One region of the Gordonia sp. AC31 genome, then DNA from elsewhere that is predicted to be linked to it. Evidence: riboswitches for the same ligand, from Rfam matches in the RefSeq annotation. Region 1 holds a riboswitch; each other region holds the start of a gene.

The links. A riboswitch is a leader RNA that binds a small molecule or an ion and turns the genes downstream of it on or off. The one in region 1 is predicted to bind thiamine pyrophosphate.
Region 2: another riboswitch for thiamine pyrophosphate. It lies ahead of Q9R39_RS23085 (3-oxoacyl-ACP reductase); the one in region 1 lies ahead of thiO (glycine oxidase ThiO).
Region 3: another riboswitch for thiamine pyrophosphate. It lies ahead of thiC (phosphomethylpyrimidine synthase ThiC); the one in region 1 lies ahead of thiO (glycine oxidase ThiO).
Region 4: another riboswitch for thiamine pyrophosphate. It lies ahead of Q9R39_RS19500 (TenA family protein); the one in region 1 lies ahead of thiO (glycine oxidase ThiO).

Annotation. Positions count from the first base shown of each region.
Region 1 covers NZ_JAUZVK010000007.1:222,244-227,462, forward strand. Annotated here, with positions in the region: gene Q9R39_RS11225 (NUDIX hydrolase) at 1-351, shown strand, start outside; gene Q9R39_RS11230 (hypothetical protein) at 378-761, opposite strand; gene thiE (thiamine phosphate synthase) at 1,078-1,788, opposite strand; TPP riboswitch at 1,836-1,947, shown strand; gene thiO (glycine oxidase ThiO) at 1,943-3,007, shown strand; gene thiS (sulfur carrier protein ThiS) at 3,004-3,216, shown strand; gene Q9R39_RS11250 (thiazole synthase) at 3,275-4,063, shown strand; gene Q9R39_RS11255 (ABC transporter ATP-binding protein) at 4,135-5,118, shown strand; gene Q9R39_RS11260 (ABC transporter permease) at 5,115-5,219, shown strand, end outside.
Region 2 covers NZ_JAUZVK010000036.1:12,611-17,829, reverse strand. Annotated here, with positions in the region: gene Q9R39_RS23105 (hypothetical protein) at 1-48, opposite strand, end outside; gene Q9R39_RS23100 (hypothetical protein) at 263-397, opposite strand; gene Q9R39_RS23095 (IS256 family transposase) at 528-1,883, shown strand; gene Q9R39_RS23090 (SRPBCC family protein) at 2,017-2,493, shown strand; TPP riboswitch at 2,574-2,671, shown strand; gene Q9R39_RS23085 (3-oxoacyl-ACP reductase) at 2,783-3,565, shown strand; gene Q9R39_RS23080 (hypothetical protein) at 3,692-4,051, shown strand; gene Q9R39_RS23075 (hypothetical protein) at 4,053-4,523, shown strand; gene Q9R39_RS23070 (hypothetical protein) at 4,696-4,920, opposite strand; gene Q9R39_RS23065 (SDR family oxidoreductase) at 5,039-5,219, shown strand, end outside.
Region 3 covers NZ_JAUZVK010000013.1:93,687-98,905, reverse strand. Annotated here, with positions in the region: gene Q9R39_RS16350 (SHOCT domain-containing protein) at 36-425, shown strand; gene thiD (bifunctional hydroxymethylpyrimidine kinase/phosphomethylpyrimidine kinase) at 514-1,434, opposite strand; gene thiC (phosphomethylpyrimidine synthase ThiC) at 1,434-3,122, opposite strand; TPP riboswitch at 3,114-3,228, opposite strand; gene Q9R39_RS16335 (GNAT family N-acetyltransferase) at 3,439-3,786, shown strand; gene Q9R39_RS16330 ((2,3-dihydroxybenzoyl)adenylate synthase) at 3,953-5,219, opposite strand, start outside.
Region 4 covers NZ_JAUZVK010000019.1:27,591-32,809, reverse strand. Annotated here, with positions in the region: gene nusG (transcription termination/antitermination protein NusG) at 1-193, opposite strand, end outside; gene secE (preprotein translocase subunit SecE) at 264-737, opposite strand; tRNA gene Q9R39_RS19530 (tRNA-Trp) at 777-849, opposite strand; gene Q9R39_RS19525 (fused (3R)-hydroxyacyl-ACP dehydratase subunits HadA/HadB) at 1,096-2,193, opposite strand; gene rpmG (50S ribosomal protein L33) at 2,288-2,455, opposite strand; tRNA gene Q9R39_RS19515 (tRNA-Met) at 2,549-2,622, opposite strand; tRNA gene Q9R39_RS19510 (tRNA-Thr) at 2,644-2,716, opposite strand; tRNA gene Q9R39_RS19505 (tRNA-Tyr) at 2,834-2,914, opposite strand; TPP riboswitch at 3,070-3,164, shown strand; gene Q9R39_RS19500 (TenA family protein) at 3,152-3,862, shown strand; gene Q9R39_RS19495 (ABC transporter substrate-binding protein) at 3,859-4,884, shown strand; gene Q9R39_RS19490 (ABC transporter permease) at 4,859-5,219, shown strand, end outside.

The DNA.
Region 1 (5,219 bases):
GCCGCGTGGTCGCATCAGGGCGGCACGTGGGCGCTGCCCGGCGGGGCCCGCGACTCGCACGAGGGTGCCATCGACACCGCGATCCGCGAGGCCGAGGAGGAAGCCGGGATCACCGCCGACGACCTGCGCGTCGTCGCAGCGGTCGTCACCCTCGAGGCGCCCGGCGGATGGACCTACACGACGGTCATCGCCGAGACGGACTCGCCGGTCCGCACGGTCGCCAACTTCGAATCCACGGAACTGCGATGGGTCGACGAGAAGCGCGTCGATCAACTCCCACTGCACCCCGCGTTCGGAGTCGCGTGGCCCGTCCTCCGCGACCGGATCGCGATGCTCGATCCGCAGAGCTGAGGCCCCGTTCCCTGAGGAGCCCGGGGTCACACCCCGGCGCGGTCGGACTCCAGCAGTCGGTTCGCCCCGGCGACCAGCGCGTGGACGTTCGCCTCGTCGCTGCTCGCGCCCTCACCGACGGCCCAGGCCTGCCGGCCGTCGTGCTCGCACAGCAGGAACGTCGTGACCATGCCGTCGACGACCCGCTGGTGCAGCCGGACGATCTGAACCGGGGCGCCGACGTCGTAGAGGATCGAGGTCATCGCACCGACGGGGCCGGCGGCGACGGCGCTGCGGGACATGATGCGGTCGGCGATCGCGAGCGTCGCGCGGCACTCGACCAGGTCGCCCGAGTACGGGACGGCAGAGAAGGAGCCCAGCCGGATCGTGCCGCCACGGGAGTACTCGTCGGTGAATTCCTGCCAGGTCATCCCGGCGGCCTCCTCGTGCATCCCAGGGGGAAGCGGGCGGCCGAAACGTGCGGCGAACTGGTCGCCGTCGTGCCGGTCGTCGCGCTCGGTCCACGAACAGGATCGACGAGGTAGATGAAGAGGGTGCATCTCGAAAACCGATTTCGGTCGAAGAACGGATGACCGACTGGAGAGCGCAACCGACCCGCAGCGGGGGGTCGGTCAGATTCAGACCCCGCTGCGGCGGGTTACGAGAACGCTCGTGATGCACAACATGATCGGTCCACCATAGACCCGCGACACCGACCGGGCAAACGTGTTTCCGCCAGGGGAACCGCTAGAGCATCCCGGCGAGGTCGGTGGCTGCGGCGGCCGGGTCATCGGCCGCGGTGATGGCCCGCACGACGACGATGCGCCGCGCCCCGAGCGCGGTGACCTCCCCGACGCGGCCGGCGTCGATTCCGCCGATGGCGAACCACGGCTTGGCTGATTGTGTTGCGGCAGTGGAGGACACGAGGTCGAGGCCGGCGGCGGCGCGGCCCGGTTTGGTGGGGGTGGTCCAGCACGGACCGACGCAGAAGTAGTCGACGTCGTCGTCGGCGATCGCGGCGGCAGCCTGCTCGGGGTCGTGGGTCGAGGCGCCGATGACGACGTCCGGTCCGACGATCCGGCGGGCCGCCGACGGCGACAGGTCGCCCTGTCCGACGTGCAGGACATCGGCCCCGGAGAGCGCCGCGATGTCGGCGCGGTCGTTGACCGCCAGCAGGGCACCGTGCGCGTCGGCGACCGTCCGCATGCCCGCGAGGATCTCGAGTTCCTCGCCCGCCTCCAGGGTCCCGAATTCGCGCTCGCCCGGCGAGTTCTTGTCGCGCAGCTGCACGATGTCGACGCCGCCCGCGAGCGCCGCGTCGACGAAGTCGAGCAGATCACCGCGTTCGCGCCGGGCGTCGGTGCACAGGTACAGGCGGGCCGTGGAGAGCCGCCGGCGACGGTCCGTCGCGGAGCCGGGGTCCGTCGACGCGGAGCTGGTGCGGTTCGGGGTCGTCACGCCGACCAGGCTAACCGGACCCCCGACGCCCCGGCGTAGGGTGGATCGCACGAACACACGGGAGTCCGGATCGGCCGGGCTGAGAGTGCGGACAGATTCCGCTGACCGTCGAACCTGATCCGGGTCATTCCGGCGAAGGAAGGTGATTCCCAGCGTGGATTCCCCACCGCAGCGCCCTGCCCACCGCGCCCTGACGGTCGTCGGGGGCGGTGTCATCGGGCTGACCTGTGCGCTCACCGCGGCCGACGCCGGATGGCGGGTTCGCGTCCTCGACGCCGGCACCGACGAGCGCGCGTCCTGGGTCGCCGGCGGCATGCTCGGTTCACTCGGCGAGGGTCATCCCGGCGAGGACGCGTCCCTGGCCCTGTCGGTCGAATCGGTCCGGCTGTGGCCGGCGCTCGTGAAGCGGCTCGACGACCCGGGTGTCGTCACCGCCACCGACTCGCTGTTCGTCGCGGCCTCGGCCACCGACATCGAATACCTGCGGCATCTCGCCGATTTCGTCTGGGCCGGGCAGCCCGCCACCGATGCCGCGCTGCAGTCGGTGACCGGCCGCGACATCCGGACCCTGGAACCGTCGCTGAGCTCTCGACTGGTCGGTGGCTACCGCGCGGTCGGCGAGTGGTCCGTCGACAACCGGCGGCTGCTCGAGGCGTTGCGCGCCGCCGCGACGTCGGCGGGTGCCGAGTTGGTCTCCGCGCGCGTCGAATCCCTGGCCGACCTCGACGACCTCGGTTCCGACACCCAGATCCTGCTCGCCGCTGGACTGGGCACCGCGGCCCTCTGGCCGGGTGTGGACCTGCATGCGGCGAAGGGGGAGATCCTCCGCCTGCACCGCACGCGCTGGTCGGTGCCGCCGCCCGGTCACGTCGTCCGGGCACGCCTCCACGGGCGGGCCGTGTACCTGGTGCCGCGCGAGGACGGAGTCGTCGTCGGCGCCACCCAGTACGAGGCCGAGGGGACGGCCGACCGCGCGCCGCAGGCCGGCGGGGTCGCGGATCTGCTCGCCGACGCGATCGAGGTCTTCCCCGGGCTGCGGACCTACGAACTGACCGAAGCGGGGGCCGGTCTGCGGCCGTGCACCGCGGACGGATTGCCGATCGTCACCCGTGTGGACACACGAACGGTCGTGGCGACCGGGCACGGGCGCAACGGGATCGTCCTCGCCCCGGGCACCGCCGCCCGCGTGTTGTCGATTCTGGAAGGAGCAGAGGAATGAGTATCACCGCCAGCATCACCGTCAACGGCAAGAGCGTCGACGTCGGCGCCGACACGTCGGTGCGCGACGTCGTCACCGGGCTGGGGTTGCCGGACCGGGGGATCGCGGTCGCGGTGGACGGCGCGGTCGTCCCGCGCGGCCGCTGGGACCGGCACACGATGACCGACGGTGCCGTCGTCGAGATCGTCACGGCGGTGCAGGGTGGCTGACCTCGCCGATCTGAAGCCCGACGCCTCGCGGACCGAGCAGAAGTCCGGCGACGAGACGATCCCGGATGCGGACCATCTGCGCATCGCCGGTCGCGACTTCTCGTCGCGACTCATCACCGGTACCGGCGGCGCGTCGAATCTCGCGACCCTGGAACGCGCGCTGGTCGCGTCGGGGACCGAGCTGACCACCGTCGCGGTTCGGCGCGTCGACGCGGCCTCGGGCACCGGGGTCTTCGATCTGCTGCGCCGGCTCGACATCGCCGTCCTGCCCAACACCGCGGGCTGTCACACCACCGCCGAGGCGGTCCTGACCGCCCAGCTGGCGCGCGAGGCGTTCGAGACCGACTGGGTGAAGCTCGAGGTGGTCGCCGACGAACGCACCCTGATGCCCGACGCCATCGAACTCGTCGACGCCGCGGCCGCACTGGTGGCCGACGGTTTCGTCGTGCTGGCCTACACCAACGACGATCCGGTCCTGGCCGCGCGACTCGCCGATCTCGGGGTGGCGGCGGTGATGCCCCTCGGATCGCCCATCGGGACCGGACTCGGAATCCTCAACCCGCACAACATCGAGATGATCGTCGACGACTGCCACACCCGCTTCGACGACCCGCTGCCGGTCATTCTCGACGCGGGCATCGGCACGGCGAGCGACGCGGCCCTGGCGATGGAACTCGGTTGCGACGGCGTGCTTCTGGCCACCGCCGTGACCCGGGCGGAGAACCCTGAACTGATGGCGACGGCGATGCGGCACGCGGTGACCGCGGGCCGCCTGGCCGCGCGTGCGGGCCGGATCCCCAAGCGTTTCTGGGCGCACGCGTCCTCACCCGGGCGCGACCGGGACTGACCCGCGGTCCCGCGGCAGGCCGTCCGAATGACAGACCGGGCCGCTCGGGGTTCGGCGGCTATGGTCGAGTCGTGTTGCAGGTAGCGAATCTGACGAAGGACTTCGGCGGTCAACGCGCGGTCGACGACCTCACCTTCGAGGTGGGGCCGGGACGGGTCACCGGTTTCCTGGGCCCCAACGGTGCGGGTAAGTCGACGACCATGCGGATGATGCTCGGACTCGACCGTTCGACATCGGGCACGGCGACGATCAACGGGCAGCGCTACCGGGACCTCGAGCATCCGCTGCGGCAGGTCGGTGCGCTGCTCGACGCCCGGTGGGTGCATCCCAATCGCAGTGCGCGGTCCCACTTGCGGTGGCTCGCGGCGAGCAACCGGATCCCGGCCGCCCGCGTCGACGAGGTGCTCGAGACGGTCGGGCTCACCTCGGTGGCCAAGAAGCGCGCCGGCGGCTTCTCGCTCGGTATGTCGCAGCGGCTCGGGCTGGCGGGTGCCCTGATCGGCGACCCGCACACACTGCTGTTCGACGAGCCGGTCAACGGCCTCGACCCGGAGGGCATCGTGTGGATCCGCGGGTTCATGCGCAAGCTCGCCGCGGAGGGGCGGACGGTGTTGGTGTCGAGCCATCTGCTCACCGAGATGTCGCTCACCGCAGACCATCTCGTCGTCATCGGGCGGGGCCGGCTGATCGCCGACTGTTCGGTGGCGGAGTTCACCGGGCGGGCACGGCAGTCGGTGCGGGTGCGCGGCCCGCAGCTCGAACAGTTGCATGCCGCGCTCGCGTCGGCGGGGCTGAATCCCGCGCCGGGTGACCCGGATGCCCACGGGCGCCCGGTGATGCGCGTGCCGGACACCACGACCGATCGGGTCGGCGACCTCGCCGCCGCCGCGGGCATCACCCTGCACGAACTCGCCGCCGAGTCGGCGTCACTGGAAGAGGTCTTCATGTCGATGACGGCGCACGCCGTCGACTACACCGCCGTCGACAACCGCGCCGTCCACGACCCCGACGCCCACAACCGGGCCGTCGGGAACCACGGGGGAGTGAACCGGTGATCGCCGCGATCAACGCCGAACGGATCAAACTCGCCAGCACCCGGTCGCCGTACTGGTGCCTCGGCGTCGTCGTGGTGCTGGGCCTGGGCTTCGCGGTGCTG
Region 2 (5,219 bases), on a different contig from region 1:
GGTTCTGCCCAGGTCGAAGTACTGGATCGCCACGTTGGGCAGGAACATCGGGGCCGGGTTGTGCGGGCGGATCAGGATGCGGCTTGTCCTCAACGAGATGGTCTTCGCGTTGTCTGCCTCGATCCACGGATGCGGCGCTGCGAACGCGAGTTCCCCGGTGGCTTGGCGCAGGAGTGCGGGATGATTTGAACGGTCTATGGCGTACTCAACGGCTGCTATCACTTCGTGCTCCTTGGCCGGCAGCGTGCTGGCTTATGTGCCGTCACAGGATGACCCCTAGGTAACAGCCTACGGCGAAGGCGAGACCGGACGGCGCCATGTGCAGCGGCCCGTAGACGAGGAACTCCAGTGTTCCTCCGTCGAGATAGGTGCGCGAGCGTCCGTTGACAGGATCCACCCCGTGGGATTCCACCCATGAGGGTCGGTCGCGTGACACGCTGTGGCGTGGTCTGGCCCGTTTTGTTCTCGATGAGTGGGCGTGTCAGATGGTCTGTGTGAGTTGATCCGGAGGAGGAATCATGAACGCTATGGCTGTTGACGACCACGACGCTACGGATGTATCAGATGCTGCTGGGCTTCGCCGGGAGGTGTTCTCGGATGCGCTGATTGATCACGTACTCGCCGAGACCCGTTCGCGAGGGTTGGAGTTGACTGGCAAGGACGGCTTTTTGAACGAGATGCTCAAGGCCGTCCTTGAGCGGGGCATGGGCGCCGAGCTGACCGAGCATCTGGGCCGCGATGCCCACGCCCGTGGCGGGGACGGAAACCACCGCAACGGCACTTCGCGCAAGACCGTGGCCACCGAGGTCGGCCCGGTGGAACTGGATCAGCCCCGCGATCGGCAGGGCTCGTTCGCCTCCCAGCTCGTCCCGAAGGGCGCCCGCCGGCTCGGCGGGCTGGAGGACCAGATCATCTCGCTGTACGCCGGCGGAATGACCGTCCGGGAGATCGAGCACCACCTCGCGCGGACCCTGGGGGTGGAGCTGTCGCACGAGTCCATCGCCAACGTCACCGACGCGGTCCTGGACGAAGTCGCGGCCTGGCAGCACCGCCCGTTGGAGGCGTTCTACCCGGTGGTGTTCCTGGACGCGATCCACATCAAGATCCGCGATGGAGCCCACGTGAAGACCCGCGCTGCCCACATCGCGGTCGGGGTCGATCTTGAGGGCGTCAAGCACGTGCTCGGCATCTGGGTGCAGGCCAAGGAAGGCGCGGCGTTCTGGGCCAGCGTGTGCGCCGAACTGGCCAATCGCGGCGTCAAAGACGTCCTGATCGTGGCCTGCGACGGGCTGACCGGACTGTCCGAGGCGATTGCCGCGACCTGGCCTTTCGCCGAGGTGCAGACCTGCGTGGTGCACCTGATCCGGGCCTCGATGCGGTTCGTGTCCTACAGCGACCGCAAGAACGTGGCCAAGGCACTCAAGCCGATCTACACCGCCGCCAACACCGAGGCCGCCAGAGCCGCACTGGAGGCCTTCGCCGAATCGCCGCTGGGCGCCAAGTACCCCACCGCCGTCAGGTCGTGGGAGGCCGCCTGGGAGCGGTTCATCCCGTTCCTGGCCTTCGGCCCAGCCACACGCAAGCTGATCTACACCACGAACTCGATCGAGTCGCTGAACTACCAGCTGCGCAAGATCACCAAGAACCGCGGGCACTTCCCCAGCGATGCCGCCGCGATCAAGCTGCTATGGCTAGCCATACGCAACATCGAGGACCGACGAGACCGAGAACGCGCCAAGGACGCTCAACGCCGAGCAGACGGCCACGCAGGCCCCCGGAAATCGATCCCCAGACTCGTCGAAGGCGCCACCATCCACGGTTGGCGAGCCGCACTGGCCGAACTCGCACTGGCCTACCCGGAACGCTTCGACCCCCACATGTGACAGACATCACTAACCAAAACTCACACAATTATCTTGAAAGGCTCCGTGATGTCGGAGCGCGGTCGTACGGTGGGGTGAATCGCATCCGAGCTCGCCGCCAGGCCGAGTCCGACCGGAAAGGTCCCACCTCCCCATGACCGCCATCAGCACAATCGACCGCGGACCGCGCGTGGTCGCCCGCAGCGTGACCGTGAACGCGCCCGCCGACGAACTGTTCGCCCTCGTCAACGACCCTCGCAAGCACGGACTCGTCGACGGGTCCGGAACGGTCCGCGACAACGTCCAGGGGCCGGCCACCCTGCACCCCGGCGCCAAGTTCACCACCGCGATGCGCATGTACGGCGTGCCGTACCGCACCACCTGCACGGTCACCGAGCACCGTGACACCCCGGCGGAGAAGGTGATCGAGTGGGCGAACCCCGCAGGGGCCCGGTGGCGCTGGGAGTTCACCCCGGCGGGGGACGGAAAGACGACGGTCGTCGAGAGCTTCGACAACCGGCCGTCCAAGCTCGGCAGGTTCTACGAGATCGTGGGGGTGTCCAAGCAGAACGCGGCGGGCATCACCGAGACGCTGTCGAAGCTGGCGGCCAGGTACGAGACCGCGGGATGACCACGCACTGACTCGCACCGACACGCGTTTTGCGGATCGACGTGGGGACCGCGCGCCGCGACGGCCGGTGATCTATGGTGGTCCGCGACACGGGGTGCTGCCCATCCGGGCGGCTGAGATCACACCCGTCGAACCTGATCTGGGTAGTTCCAGCGAAGGAATGTCGATACAGCACTCGCGTCCACCACAACGGTGGTCTCGGTGCCGTCGCCGATCGGACGCGCCCTGCGTTGCCGAGGAGCGGAGCCGCATCGCCACCCTCGCCGGGAACACCGGGAAGTGAGTGGCAGTGGATATCGGCAACAGCGTGCGGATCGACGAGCAGGTCGTCCTCGTCACCGGCGGCGCCCGCGGGCTCGGCGCGGACATCAGTCGCGCCTTCTCCAGAGAGGGCGCTCTCGTCGTCGTCAACTATCACCGCAGCGAGTCGGCCGCCGCCGACCTCGTCCGTGAGCTCGGCGAGGACCGCACCGTCGCACTCCGCGCCGACGTCACCGACGACGACGAAGTGCACGCCCTCGTCGACGCCGCCCGTCGCCACTTCGGCGCGCCCGTCACCACGGTCGTCAACAACGCACTGGTCGACTTCGAGTTCAACGGAGACGCCCGCCCGCGACCGGAGACGCTGACCTGGCACGACTTCGACTCGCAACTGCGCGGTGCCGTCAAGGCGACCCTCGCCACGACCCAGGCGACGCTTCCGGGCATGCGGGAGGCCGGCTTCGGACGGATCGTGAACATCGGCACCAATTTGTTCCAGCACCCCGTCGTGCCGTACCACGACTACACCGCCGCCAAGGCCGCCGCGCTGTCGCTGACCCGGACCCTCGCCACCGATCTGGGGCCGGACGGCATCACGGTGAACATGGTCTCCGGCGGTCTGCTGCGCACCACCGCCGCGAGCGCCGCCACGCCTGCAGAGGTGTTCGACCTCATCGCGTCGGGGACGCCGCTGCGCCGCGCGATCACGCCGGCCGAACTCGCCGACGCGGTGCTGTTCTTCGCCTCCCCGTGGGCGCGGGCCGTGACCGGGCAGAACCTCATCGTGGACGGGGGACTGGTCAAGGGGTGAGGCGCGGCGGCGCCGATCGCACCGAGGGCGCGCCCTCGCACCCGCGCGCCCTCGTGCCCGCGCGCCCTCGCGCCCTCACACGTGCGCGCCCTTGCCGGTGCAGGTCGGGTGGGGGAGGCTGGAGTCATGCAGTTCCCCTCGGTGGTCTTCTCGCGGACGGCCGAGGGCCGCCGGATCGCCGAGGCCGAGGCCGCTGTCGCCGAACTCGACCAGCGCCTCGCGGAATGGGACGAGCAACGAGCCCTCCTGGCCGCCGACGATCTCGGCAGCGACCCGCACCGGGACGTCCCGCGAACCTGGCCCGCCGTCGCCGAGTCCGCGGCCTCCGCCGCCGGGCGTCTCGCGGCTCCGCTGTCACCGGCGGCGCTGGAGGCCGAACGCTCCGAACTCCGATGGTCGGGCGTGGGCAAACTGATCGGGGCCGGCCTCTCGGCGGCGGTGCTCCTGGCTGTCCCGCTGACGCTCGTCCTCAACGCGGTGATCTGACGTGCCGCTGATCCTCGCGCTGGTGGTGTTCGCGGTCCTCGCCGGTGTGGTCGCGTGGATCGCGTCGACCGGATGGCTCGTGCGCTCCGGACTGGAGGACCTCGCCCGCCACCGTCGGCTCAGCCGGGGGACCGACCCGGCGCAGCTCACCGCCGAGCGCGCCGTCGACACCGCGCGGCGCACCCACGCGCTGGCCTCCGAGGCGCTCGCCGCGACCCTCGACCGCTGGTATGAACTCCGCTCCACGCTCGGCATCGGCACCCCGCTCGAAGCCGAGTACCCCGCCGTGAGGGACGCCCTCGACGGCGACCCCGCGTTCGCCCGCCTACTGGAGCGGGCGAACGACGCCCTGGTCGACAGCACCACCGACCGTCCGAGCAGAGTGGCCGACCTTCTCGCAGAGGCCGCCCGCCTGGACGCGCTGACGCTGGCCGTGCGCGACCGCATCTATCGGGCGAGACGCGCGCCGTGACCGGGCAGAACCTCATCGTGGACGGGACTGGTCAAGGGGTGAGCCTGTCAGGTCCTCCGAAATCCGCTACTCCGCCTCGGAATCCGCTACTCCCGTGGAGGTAGCGGATCCGCAGGCGGAGTAGCGGATGTCGAGCTGGGCGGGTCGACTGCCCGTCGTGCCGGGTCTCGGATCAGGGGGTGCCGGTGCCCTCGTCGGCGGCGGGGGAGGTGTTGGTGCCGCCGTCGTTGATCTCGAAGCGGGTCCACTTGCCGTCCATGTCTACCTCCATGGCGTACCCGAGCGCGTCGTCGGGGACCTCGACCGTCTTGAACCAGTCGTACGCCTTGGTGTCGTCAGCGAACTCCTTCTCCTCGATGACGTTCTGGTCGGGGTCCACTACGCGGTAACGGGGCATGCTTGCTCCTTCGAATCGATGGAATCCGGTCGTATCCGCAGTGTGGGTGATCCGGCGTCATCTCGCATCCGGTCAGGACGCGTACGGTCGGAATCCCCGACGTCTCAGGAGGCCTGCCGTGACCACCGATCCCAACGCCCAGCCGCTCGTCGACCCCACCACAAAGTACGAGGTCGACATCCCGATGCAGTCCCAGCCGGTGCCGGGGCTCGCATCCGAGCTCGAGCCGCCGGCCGATCACGGTGAGAGGTCCTACATCGGTCACGGCAGACTCACCGGCCGCCGTGCGCTCATCACCG
Region 3 (5,219 bases), on a different contig from region 1:
CGGGCAGGCTTGCTTCTAGACAAAGGAGACTTCTTATGTGGGATTCGTTCTGGGACTTCATCTGGTACACGATCGTCATCTTCGCGTTCGTGGCCTATCTGATCGTCCTGTGGCACATCATCAGCGACCTGTTCCGCGACAAGGCGGCTTCGGGGTGGGCGAAGGCGGCGTGGGTGGTCTTCCTGATCATCTTCCCGTACATCACCGCCATCGTGTACCTGCTCGCGAAGGGCAAGGGGATGGCCGAGCGTCAGCGTGAGGCGTACAGCGAGGCCAAGCAGGCGTCCGACGAGTACATCCGGTCCGTCGCAGGCACCTCACCGACCCAGCAGATCGCCGACGCGAAGAACCTGCTCGACTCGGGCGCGATCACCCCTCAGGAGTTCGAGCACTTGAAGAGCAAGGCCCTCAGCGGAACCGCCTGACGGTCCCTCGACACAGACAACGCTCCCCTATGGCGCCGGTCGCCGTCGGGGAGCGTTGTCTGTTCTCCGGTTCGGGACCGGCGTCGCGTCAGTCCGCCGACCCGACGCCCACACGCCACAGCGGATTGACCGGACCGTGGCCGGCGCCCAGTGGATACGCGGCCGCCAGGCAGCGGGTCACCCAGTCCTTGCCGAAACCGACCGCCGCGGGAACGTCGTGCCCGTGGGCCAGCGCGCACGCGATCGCGGCGGCGAGGGTGTCGCCGGCGCCGTGGTCGTGCGGGGTGTCGATGCGTTCGTGGCTGAGCTCGATGAACTGGTCGCCGTCGTAGAGCAGATCGGGGGAGTGGTCCGAGGTTCGCAGGTGCCCGCCTTTCACCAGCGCCCAGCGCGGCCCGAGATCGAGCAGTGCCCTGGCCGCGTCGCGCTGCGACGCGGCATCGGTGACCGCGATGCCGGTGATGAGCCGGACCTCGTCCAGGTTCGGTGTCACCACCGTCGCGAGGGGAAACAGGCTGTGCCGCAGGGTGTCGAGTGCCGAGTCGGCGAGCAGCTGGTTGCCGTGCATCGACGCGCACACCGGATCGACCACCAGCGGAACGGATGTGTCCCGGCCGATTCCACTCGTGCGGCACTGCTCGACGATGGCCTCGATGATGGGCGCCGACGCGAGCATCCCGGTCTTCGCCGCGGCCACACCGATGTCACCGGACACGGAGTCGATCTGCGCCGCCACGGTCTGCGGTGAGATCTCCTCGAACCCGCTCACGCCCACCGAGTTCTGGACCGTCACCGCGGTCACCGCGACACACCCGTGCACCCCGAGCAGGGCGAAGGTGCGCATGTCTGCCTGTATTCCCGCGCCCCCGCCGGAGTCCGAACCCGCGATCGTCAGGACCCGTACCGGGGCCGTTCCGGGCGGTGACAGCGGGAGTCCCGTGTAGGCCTGTTCGTCGACCGTGCGCTGATTCGCGTCGACTGTGCGTCGTCGTGCGTCGTCTGTGCGCATCAGGCGCCGCCGGTCGTCTGGAGCGGGAGGTACACGCGGTTACCGGCCTCGGCGAACTCGGCCGACTTCGCGGCCATGCCCTCGGCGATAGTCCGGTCGATGTCGTCCGCGGTGACGAGACCGTGCTCCTCGGCGTAGGCGCGGACGTCCGCCGAGATCCGCATCGAGCAGAACTTGGGTCCGCACATCGAGCAGAAGTGGGCGGTCTTCGCGGGCTCGGCGGGCAGCGTCTCGTCGTGGTATGCGCGCGCGGTGTCGGGGTCGAGGGCGAGATTGAACTGGTCGGTCCAGCGGAACTCGAAGCGCGCCTTGCTCAGTGCGTCGTCGCGTTCCTGTGCCCGCGGGTGGCCTTTGGCCAGGTCGGCCGAGTGCGCCGCGATCTTATACGTGATCACGCCGACCTTGACGTCGTCGCGGTCCGGAAGTCCTAGATGCTCTTTCGGAGTCACGTAGCACAGCATCGCGGTGCCGGCCTGAGCGATCATCGCCGCGCCGATGGCCGAGGTGATGTGGTCGTAGGCCGGCGCGATGTCGGTGGCGAGCGGACCCAGGGTGTAGAAGGGGGCCTCCTCGCACAACTCCTCCTCCAGGCGCACGTTCTCGGCGATCTTGTGCATCGGGACGTGCCCGGGGCCTTCGATCATGACCTGCACACCATGCGATTTGGCGATCGCGGTCAGCTCGCCGAGAGTGCGGAGTTCGGCGAACTGGGCCTCGTCGTTCGCGTCGGCGATCGATCCGGGGCGCAAGCCGTCGCCGAGGGAGAACGTGATGTCGTAGCGGCGGAAGATCTTGCACAACTCGTCGAAGTGCGTGTACAGGAATGACTCCCGGTGGTGCGCGAGACACCAGGCCGCCATGATCGAACCGCCGCGCGAGACGATGCCCGTCACCCGCTTCGCGGTCAGCGGAACGTAGCGCAGCAGGACACCGGCATGCACGGTCATGTAGTCGACACCCTGCTCGGCCTGCTCGATCACGGTGTCGCGATACAGTTCCCAGGTCAGCGAGGCGGGATCGCCGTTGACCTTCTCCAGCGCCTGGTAGATCGGAACCGTCCCCACGGGGACCGGCGAGTTGCGCATGATCCACTCGCGGGTGGTGTGGATGTCGGCGCCGGTCGAGAGATCCATGATCGTGTCGGCGCCCCAGCGGGTGGCCCACACCATCTTCTCGACCTCGTCGGAGATCGAGCTGCGCACCGCCGAATTACCGATGTTCGCATTGACTTTGACCGCGAAGTTCTTGCCTATGATCATCGGTTCGGACTCCGGATGCCGGTGGTTCGCCGGGATGACCGCTCGCCCGATCGCCACCTCCGACCGGACCAGTTCGGGGTCGATGCCCTCTCGGGCGGCGATGAACCGCATCTCTTCGGTGATGATCCCGGCCCGCGCCCAAGCTAGCTGGGTGCTCGCGCCGTCGACCGGTTCCGGGCGGCGCCAGTTGTCGCGGGTGGGGGCGAGGCCCTTCTCGACGTCGATGCGCGCCGTCGGATCGGTGTACGGACCCGAGGTGTCGTAGACGTCGAGGTGTTCGCCGTTGGTGAGGTGGATACGACGCTGCGGGACGCGCAGGTCGCCGACCGTGAGGTAGTGCTTGGTGCTGCCCTCGATCGGACCGAGGGTCAGGAACCCTGAGTCGGCGGGTGCGCTGCCGTCGCGAGTCGCGGATACACGTGTGCCCATGGCTTGTCTCCCTACGCCGGCATTACCCGGACAGGTTCGAGCGGTCGGCGACCGCCCGTCGCCATCTCAGCCCTCGGTCATCGTGAGAGCCCCCGCGGTGTAGTTGTCGTGCGTCCGCCACCCTACAGCGCGGAGTTCGTTCGGGTCGTAGGGGTGCGCGCGACCGTCTCGATGTGCGACGACCGGACGATCGGGGTCATCAGTTACGGTTCCGTAAGGTACCGTGTGACCCGGATCACAAGCGGGGCCTATGCCGAGGTTCGGACGGCACATGTCAGTGGTCCGATGTCCACGATCAAGAGGTGAGGAGGGTCGGGTGCTACGCAAGCATCGTCAGCGACCACCACAGTCGGCGAAGTCGATCCTGCAGCAGATCTCGCAGGTGGTGCACAATCCCGACCGCGACCGGTTCGAGCTGTGGGTCGCCGGCGACCTGGTCGGCGTGCTCGGCTATTCGACCGAGACGGTCGACGGTCAGACCACCATCACCGTCCTACACACCGTGCTCTACGACGAGTACACCGGACATGGTCTCGCCACCCGACTCACCCGCACCGTCGTGCACTTCACCCGCGAGCAGGGCGCCCGCCTGCGGCCCGTGTGCACCTTCACCAAGCACTATCTCGACGGCCATCCCGGGATCGTGACCCTCGCGCCGGTGTGATCCGAAGGTAAGCCTCGGCGGCTCCGGAACATTCCTCGCCGGACCCTTCGAGGCTCGTCGCTATCGCTCCTCGCACCTCAGGGAGCAGGGGTTATGCGCTTCCTTGGGATTATGGTGCGGTGGTCGCGCTCCTCGCGCCGGTGTGAGGAGCGGGCTCCGACTCGGCTCAGCCTGCCGACGGCTCCGACAGCAGTGTCTCGCGGAGCACCTTTTTGTCGATCTTGCCTACTGCGGTGACCGGGAGCGTGCGCACGACGCGGACCACGTCGGGCAGTTTGAAGGAGGCGAGTCCGCGGTCGGCGAGGAAGGTGCGGATCGCGGCCAGCTCGAGTGGTCGGGCCGGGGGGTGTTCGTGCGAGAGCACGACTGCCGCACAGATCTTCTCACCGAGCGCGTCGTCGGGCAGCCCGACCACCGCGACCTGCCGGACCGAATCGTGGGCGAGGAGGTTCTCCTCGACGTCGTCGGCGGCGACGTTCTCCCCGGCGCGCACGATGGTGTCCTTGATGCGGCCGGTCACGGCCAGGTGCCCCGACGGCAGCCGGGTGACCTTGTCCCCGGACCGGTAGAAGCCGTCCGGCGTGAAGGACTTCTCGTTGTGCGCCGTGGCGCGGTAGTAACCGCGGATCGTGTAGGGCCCCCGCACCAGCAGTTCACCTTCTTCCCCGTCGGGGACATCGGCTCCGCCCTCGTCGACGACCCGCACCTCGTCGAGCTCCGACATCGGTGCCCCTTGCACTTGGTGCACCAAGTCACGCGGGTCGTCGGTCCGGGTGTAGCAGATCAGCCCCTCGGCCATGCCGAAGACCTGCTGGACGACGGGGCCGAGGGCCGCGTCGAGGGCGACGGCGTCGGACTGTGCCAGCTTGGCGCCGCCCACCTGCAGCAGGCGCAGGGAGCTGATGTCCGCCGGCTCCCACTCGGTCGCCGCGCACCAGAGTTGCGCGAGCGCGGGGACGAGCGCGGTCACCGTGACGCGGTGCCGCTCGATGAGGTCGAAAGTGTTGTCCGGACTGGGGTTGTCGGCTAAGACGACGTGGCCGCCCGCACCGAAGACGCCCAGGATTCCCGGGCAGCACAGCGGAAAGTTGTGCGCGGCCGGCAGGGCGACGAGGTAGGTGTCGTCGGCGGTGAGGCCGGCGACGTCCGCGGACAGCCGGGCGTTGAGGTCGTAGTCGTCGTGCGTGCGCGCGATGAGTTTCGGCAGTCCGGTGGTGCCCCCCGACACGAGGAACAGGGCGGGTAGCCCGGCGTCGGGGGCAGCCGGGAGCTCGACCGAGGCGGGGTCGGCGTCGGGGAGCGGTGTGAATCGACCAGGTTCGCCGGAGATGAAGACCTGCGCGACGTCGGGCACCCGTGACTGCAGCTCGGTCGCGAGCTCGCGATAGTCGAACCCCCGGCGGCCGTCCTCACCGATGTAGGCGACCGCGCCG
Region 4 (5,219 bases), on a different contig from region 1:
CCGGGACCTCGTCGGCATCCTCGGAGACGGTGTCCTCGGCGGGGGCCTCGTCACCCTCGACGACCACGTCGTCGGCGACCGCGTCACCCTCGGTGTCCACCGCGTCGGTCACGGCCGCGTCGACAGCATCGACGTCGGCAGCAGCCGCGTCGACGGAGTCGGTCGAGGCGAGTTCGTTCTCCGGGGTGCTCACTGCAGCCCACGCTCCTTATGGTTCATCTGGCGGTCGTGTTTCTCGTCGCCGGCCGAGCCCACCGCGTGGGTCAGCCGAACAACCAGAGCACGCCCTTGGCGAAGGCGAGGTCGAGGCCGGCAATGAACGCGGTCATCACGATGACGAACACGAGCACGACGATCGTGTAGGTGATCATCTCGCGCCGCGTCGGCCAGATGACCTTCTTCAGCTCGGCGACGACCTGCGTCAGGAAGACCCAGATCCGTACGAACGGATTCCGGCTCTCCTCGGCAGACGCCTTCTTCTTGGTCTTGCGTTCCTTGACGGCGACGGACCCCGTGTCGGAGTCGGCGTCACCGTCGGTTGCACCCGCCGCCGAGCGACGTCCGCGAGCCGAGCGCTTACCGGACGGACGCAGCTCCTTCGCGGTTCCGGTCGACGTGTCGTCGTCCGTACCCGCGTCGGTGGCCTCGTCGCGACCGTCGAGCTCAGCCGCGGCCGAATCGGCCGCAGAACCCTCTGCGGCGTCTTTGGCGCGGGCGGCCCGGTCTCGCTTGCTCAACTTCGCGGTCCTCTCGTCAGCGTGTGCCCTTCACCAGGGCAGGGGCGACAGGACTTGAACCTGCAACCTGCGGTTTTGGAGACCGCTGCTCTGCCAATTGAGCTACGCCCCTTTGCGACGCCCGCCACCGGAGTGGTCGGCGTTGCCGTCCTTCTCGATCCGACCTCGCGGCCCGTCGACGTTTCGTCGCCGACAAAACCAACGCGCCACCCTATGGGTAGCGCGCAAGTCTGAATCAATCAGACACTTCAGTGTAGATCACCGGGGCGGTGGACCCAAAACGGGCTCGCCTCCGCTCCCCCGACGACCGTACACGCCACCCGTCCGTGAGCCGCCGGAACGGCTCGCGGCCGGTCGATCAGTTGAACTGGATGACGGCCTGCGCGCGTCCGAAGATCCGGCGGTCACCCTGCTTGGCGGTGATCGCGATGGTCCCGCGACGAGTTGCGGGATCGAGCGACTTCACCTTGCCGGTGAAGTCGACGGCCGCGCTGTCGTCGGCCGGGACGTACACCGGGCTGGTGAAGCGCACGTTGTACTCGCAGAAGGCCGCCGGGTCGCCGATGAACTCGGAGACGAAGCTTGCGCCGAGCCCCATCGTCTGCATGCCGTGCGCGACGACGTCGTCCATGCCGGCCGCTTTCACGACGTGGTCGGAGAAGTGGATCGGGTTGGGGTCGCCGGCCACGCCCGCATAGTTCGCGAGATTGCCGCGCGTCAGCAGGTAGCGCTTGGGCGTGAGTTCCTGACCCACCGTGAGCGTGTCGAAGTCGACGGCACCGAAGGCGCCCGGCGACTGCGTCGGGTCGGGGAGGTCGTAGCGACCCGCCTTCGGCTCGACGGTGTGCCCGGACTCGCCGATGGCGTCGACCTTGATCATCACGTGGTCGAGGGACGCCTCGAGTTCGGGGTCGACGTCCATACCGGGACGCGCGGCCAGGGAGGTCCACGTGGTCATGACCGGCTCGTCGTGCTGGTTCCAGATGACGTTCTTGGTGACCATCAGGTCGATCATCTCGGGACTGCTCACGTGCCGGAACGACTCGAGCGAGACGTCGCAGATCAGGCGGTCCCCGACCTTCATCGGCTGGTGGTAGACCAGCCGCTGGTCGGTCTGCATGATCTGCCACATGTCGTAGCCGGTGACGACGTCTTCGAAGAGCTTGCGCTGGGCGATGATCCCGAGCACCGACACGTAGGTCGGCGCGGCGATCAGGCGGTCGTGACCGAAGGCCCGGGCGCCCTCCTCGCTCCAGTGGGTCGGGTGCGCATCCTGCACCGCCATCGCGTGCTTACGGATCTCCTCGCGGCCGATCTCGTAATAGTCGTCGACCGTGTAATGGAAGCCGACAAGGCTCTGGGTGTGGGCGGCGATCTCGTCGGGGGTCGGCTTCGCGCCACCGTTCGACGCCTCGTCCGGAGGATCCTGGATCTCGGCTCCGCTTACCTGTGACATTGAGCTCTACTCCTTCGGCCGACACAGCAAGACGGGCTGCCTCATCGAGAGGCAGCCCGCTGCTGGTGGTACTTCGAAACGGCCGACGACGGCGTCAGCGCGATTCCTTGTGCCCCTGGTGCTTGCCGCAGTTCGGGCAGAACTTCTTGATCTCGAGGCGATCGGGATCGTTGCGGCGGTTCTTCTTCGTGATGTAGTTACGGTGCTTGCACACCTCGCAGGCCAAGGTGATCTTGGGGCGAACATCTGTTGAGGAGGCCACTTGATTGCCTTCTTTCGGGTGGTACGTGGTCGGGTTCGGAAGTTCCCTCAGGGCTTGCGACCCTTGCGCTCGGTTCCGGTCGGACCCGATGTGTAGCGGTGGAGGGACTCGATCCCTCGACCTCACGATTATGAGTCGTGCGCTCTAACCAGCTGAGCTACACCGCCCCGCGGACTTCTCGTCCAGCGAGCCCCCTGACGGAATCGAACCGTCGACCTTTTCCTTACCATGGAAACGCTCTGCCGACTGAGCTAAGGGGGCGTGCCCCGGGCGGTTGTGCCCGAGAGCCTTAACGAGGTTACACACTCGCGTCTGCGCTAGACAAATCGCTGGTCGGAGACCGTCTGTAGAGCAGTTTCGCGAGAATGGACCACGCTGTGGCAGGTATAGGATTCGAACCTATGTAGCTTGCGCGACGGATTTACAATCCGCTCCCTTTGGCCGCTCGGGCAACCTGCCGTGCCGCTCTTCCGGCCACCGTGACGGCCGTACGAACAACGCCGTGAAGAATACAACGAACACCGCATCAACGCGCAAACCGGCTGGTCAACAGGCCGGGACACGGTCGTGGCACAGGCGTCCCACTGCGACCCCCACTCCTGCTACTGTGGCTGCGTTCTGACACGGGGTGCTCCGCGACGCGGGGCTGAGATGAGACCCGAGAACCTGTCCAGGTAATGCTGACGAAGGGATGTCATGTCTGTGCATGCGCGCATGCCGGTCTCCGGCCGATTCTCCGACCACCTCTGGGAGGAGACGAAGGGGTTGCGGACGGCGATCGACGACCTCGAGTTCCTGCGGCGGCTCGGCGACGGGACGCTGCCACTGGAGGTGTTCCGCACCTACATGGAGCAGGACTCGCTGTACCTGGCCGGGTACGCGAAGGCCCTCGCCATCCTGGCGTCGAAGTCCCCCGACCCGCAGACCGCGGGGTTCTGGGCGAACTCGTCGGCCACCGCGGCCACCGTCGAGTCGGCGCTGCACGGCGACCTGCTCAACGGCGGCCAGCTGCCTCCGCGTGAGGGCGAACCCGAGCCGTCGCCGGCGTGCCTGGGGTACGTGTCCTATCTGACCGCCGTCGCCGCGACCGAGTCGTATGCGGTCGGCGCCGCCGCGGCCCTGCCCTGCTTCTGGATCTACGCGGAAGTCGGCCGGGCCCTGGCCGCGAGTGCGGCCCAGGTACTCGCCGCCGACCCGAACCACCCCTACGCGCAGTGGGTGACCACCTACGACGCCCCGGAGTTCCAGGAATCCGCCTCGCGGGCAAGGGAACTCGTGGACGAGGCCGCGGCGCACGCCGGCGAGCGGGAGCGGGCCGCGATGGCCACGGCGTTCACCGTCGCCACCCGGTTCGAGCTTCTGTTCTGGGACACCGCGCTGAACCCGCAGCCGTGGCCCGCCGCATGAGCGCCCGCGCGCGCCGCCTCCTCACCGTGCTCGCCGCCGCGGTCGTCGCGTCGTCGGCGATCACCGCATGCGGTTCGGGCGCCGATTCGGACGGCACCATCCGATTCGCGCTCGACTGGTCCCCGAACACCAACCACACGGGATTGTTCGTGGCGCAGCAGCGCGGCTGGTTCGAGGAGGCCGGACTCGACGTCGAGATCCTGCCGTACAACAACACCGCCGTGGACACCATCGTGGACGCGGGCAACGCCGAGTTCGGTATCAGCACCCACAACTCGTCGACCTTCTCGCGGGCATCGGGCGCGCAGACCATCTCCGTGTTCGCGCCGCTGCAGAAGTGGGCCACCGGCATCGGTGTCCGCGCCGACCGCCGCGACATCACGAGCCCGAAGGACCTCGACGGGAAGACATACGCCGGTTTCGGCGACCCGGGCGAGGAGAAGACCCTCGAGCAGGTGATCCGAAACGACGGCGGCACCGGCGAGTTCACCTCGGTGACCCTCGGGACCTCGGCTTACGAGGCGGTCTACTCCGGTCAGGCCGACTTCACCGTCTCCTATCTCGCGTGGGAGGGCATCGAGGCCGAACATCGCGGAACCCCGATGAGGTACTTCCACTACACCGACTTCGGATTCCCGGAGGCATACGCGATCGTCGTCGACGCCAACGAGGACTGGCTGGCGGACAACCCGGACCGCGCGGCGGCCTTCGTGACGGCGCTGCAGCGCGGTTACCAGGCGGCGGCCGACGACCCGGACGCGGCGGCCCGCGACCTCCTCGCCGCCAACCCCGGTGCGTTCAACGACGAGCAGTTGGTGTTCCAGAGCCAGCGCATGCTGGCCGGTCAGTACATGAAGGACGCCGACGGCCGGGTCGGGCGACAGACGCTCGAACAGTGGGCCGGGAACTCCGGGTTCCTGTACCGCAGTGGTCTGCTGACCGGCCCGGACGGGGCGCCGCTCACGACCGAGCCGGACTGGTCGACGTACTTCACCAATGACTACCTCGACACCCCTCGGTAGCACCGGCCTGCGTCGCATCGCGCCCGCGCTCGTCGCGGTGGTCGTCCTGGTGGCGGTCTGGCAGGTCTACGTCGACGTCAGCGGAATCCGGCCGCAGGTGCTGCCGTCGCCGTCGCGCGTCGTCGCGCAGGGTTGGTCGCACCGCGCGGAGATCGGGGTGCACGCCGCGGCGACGCTGCAGGTGACCCTGATCGGGTTCACGGTTTCATTGGTCCTGGCCTGGCTGCTGGCCATCGTCGTCGATTTCTCGCCGGCGCTGCGACGGGCGTTCGTGCCGTTGTTCGTCGCCTCCCAGACCCTGCCGATCATCGCGATCGCACCGCTGATGATCATCT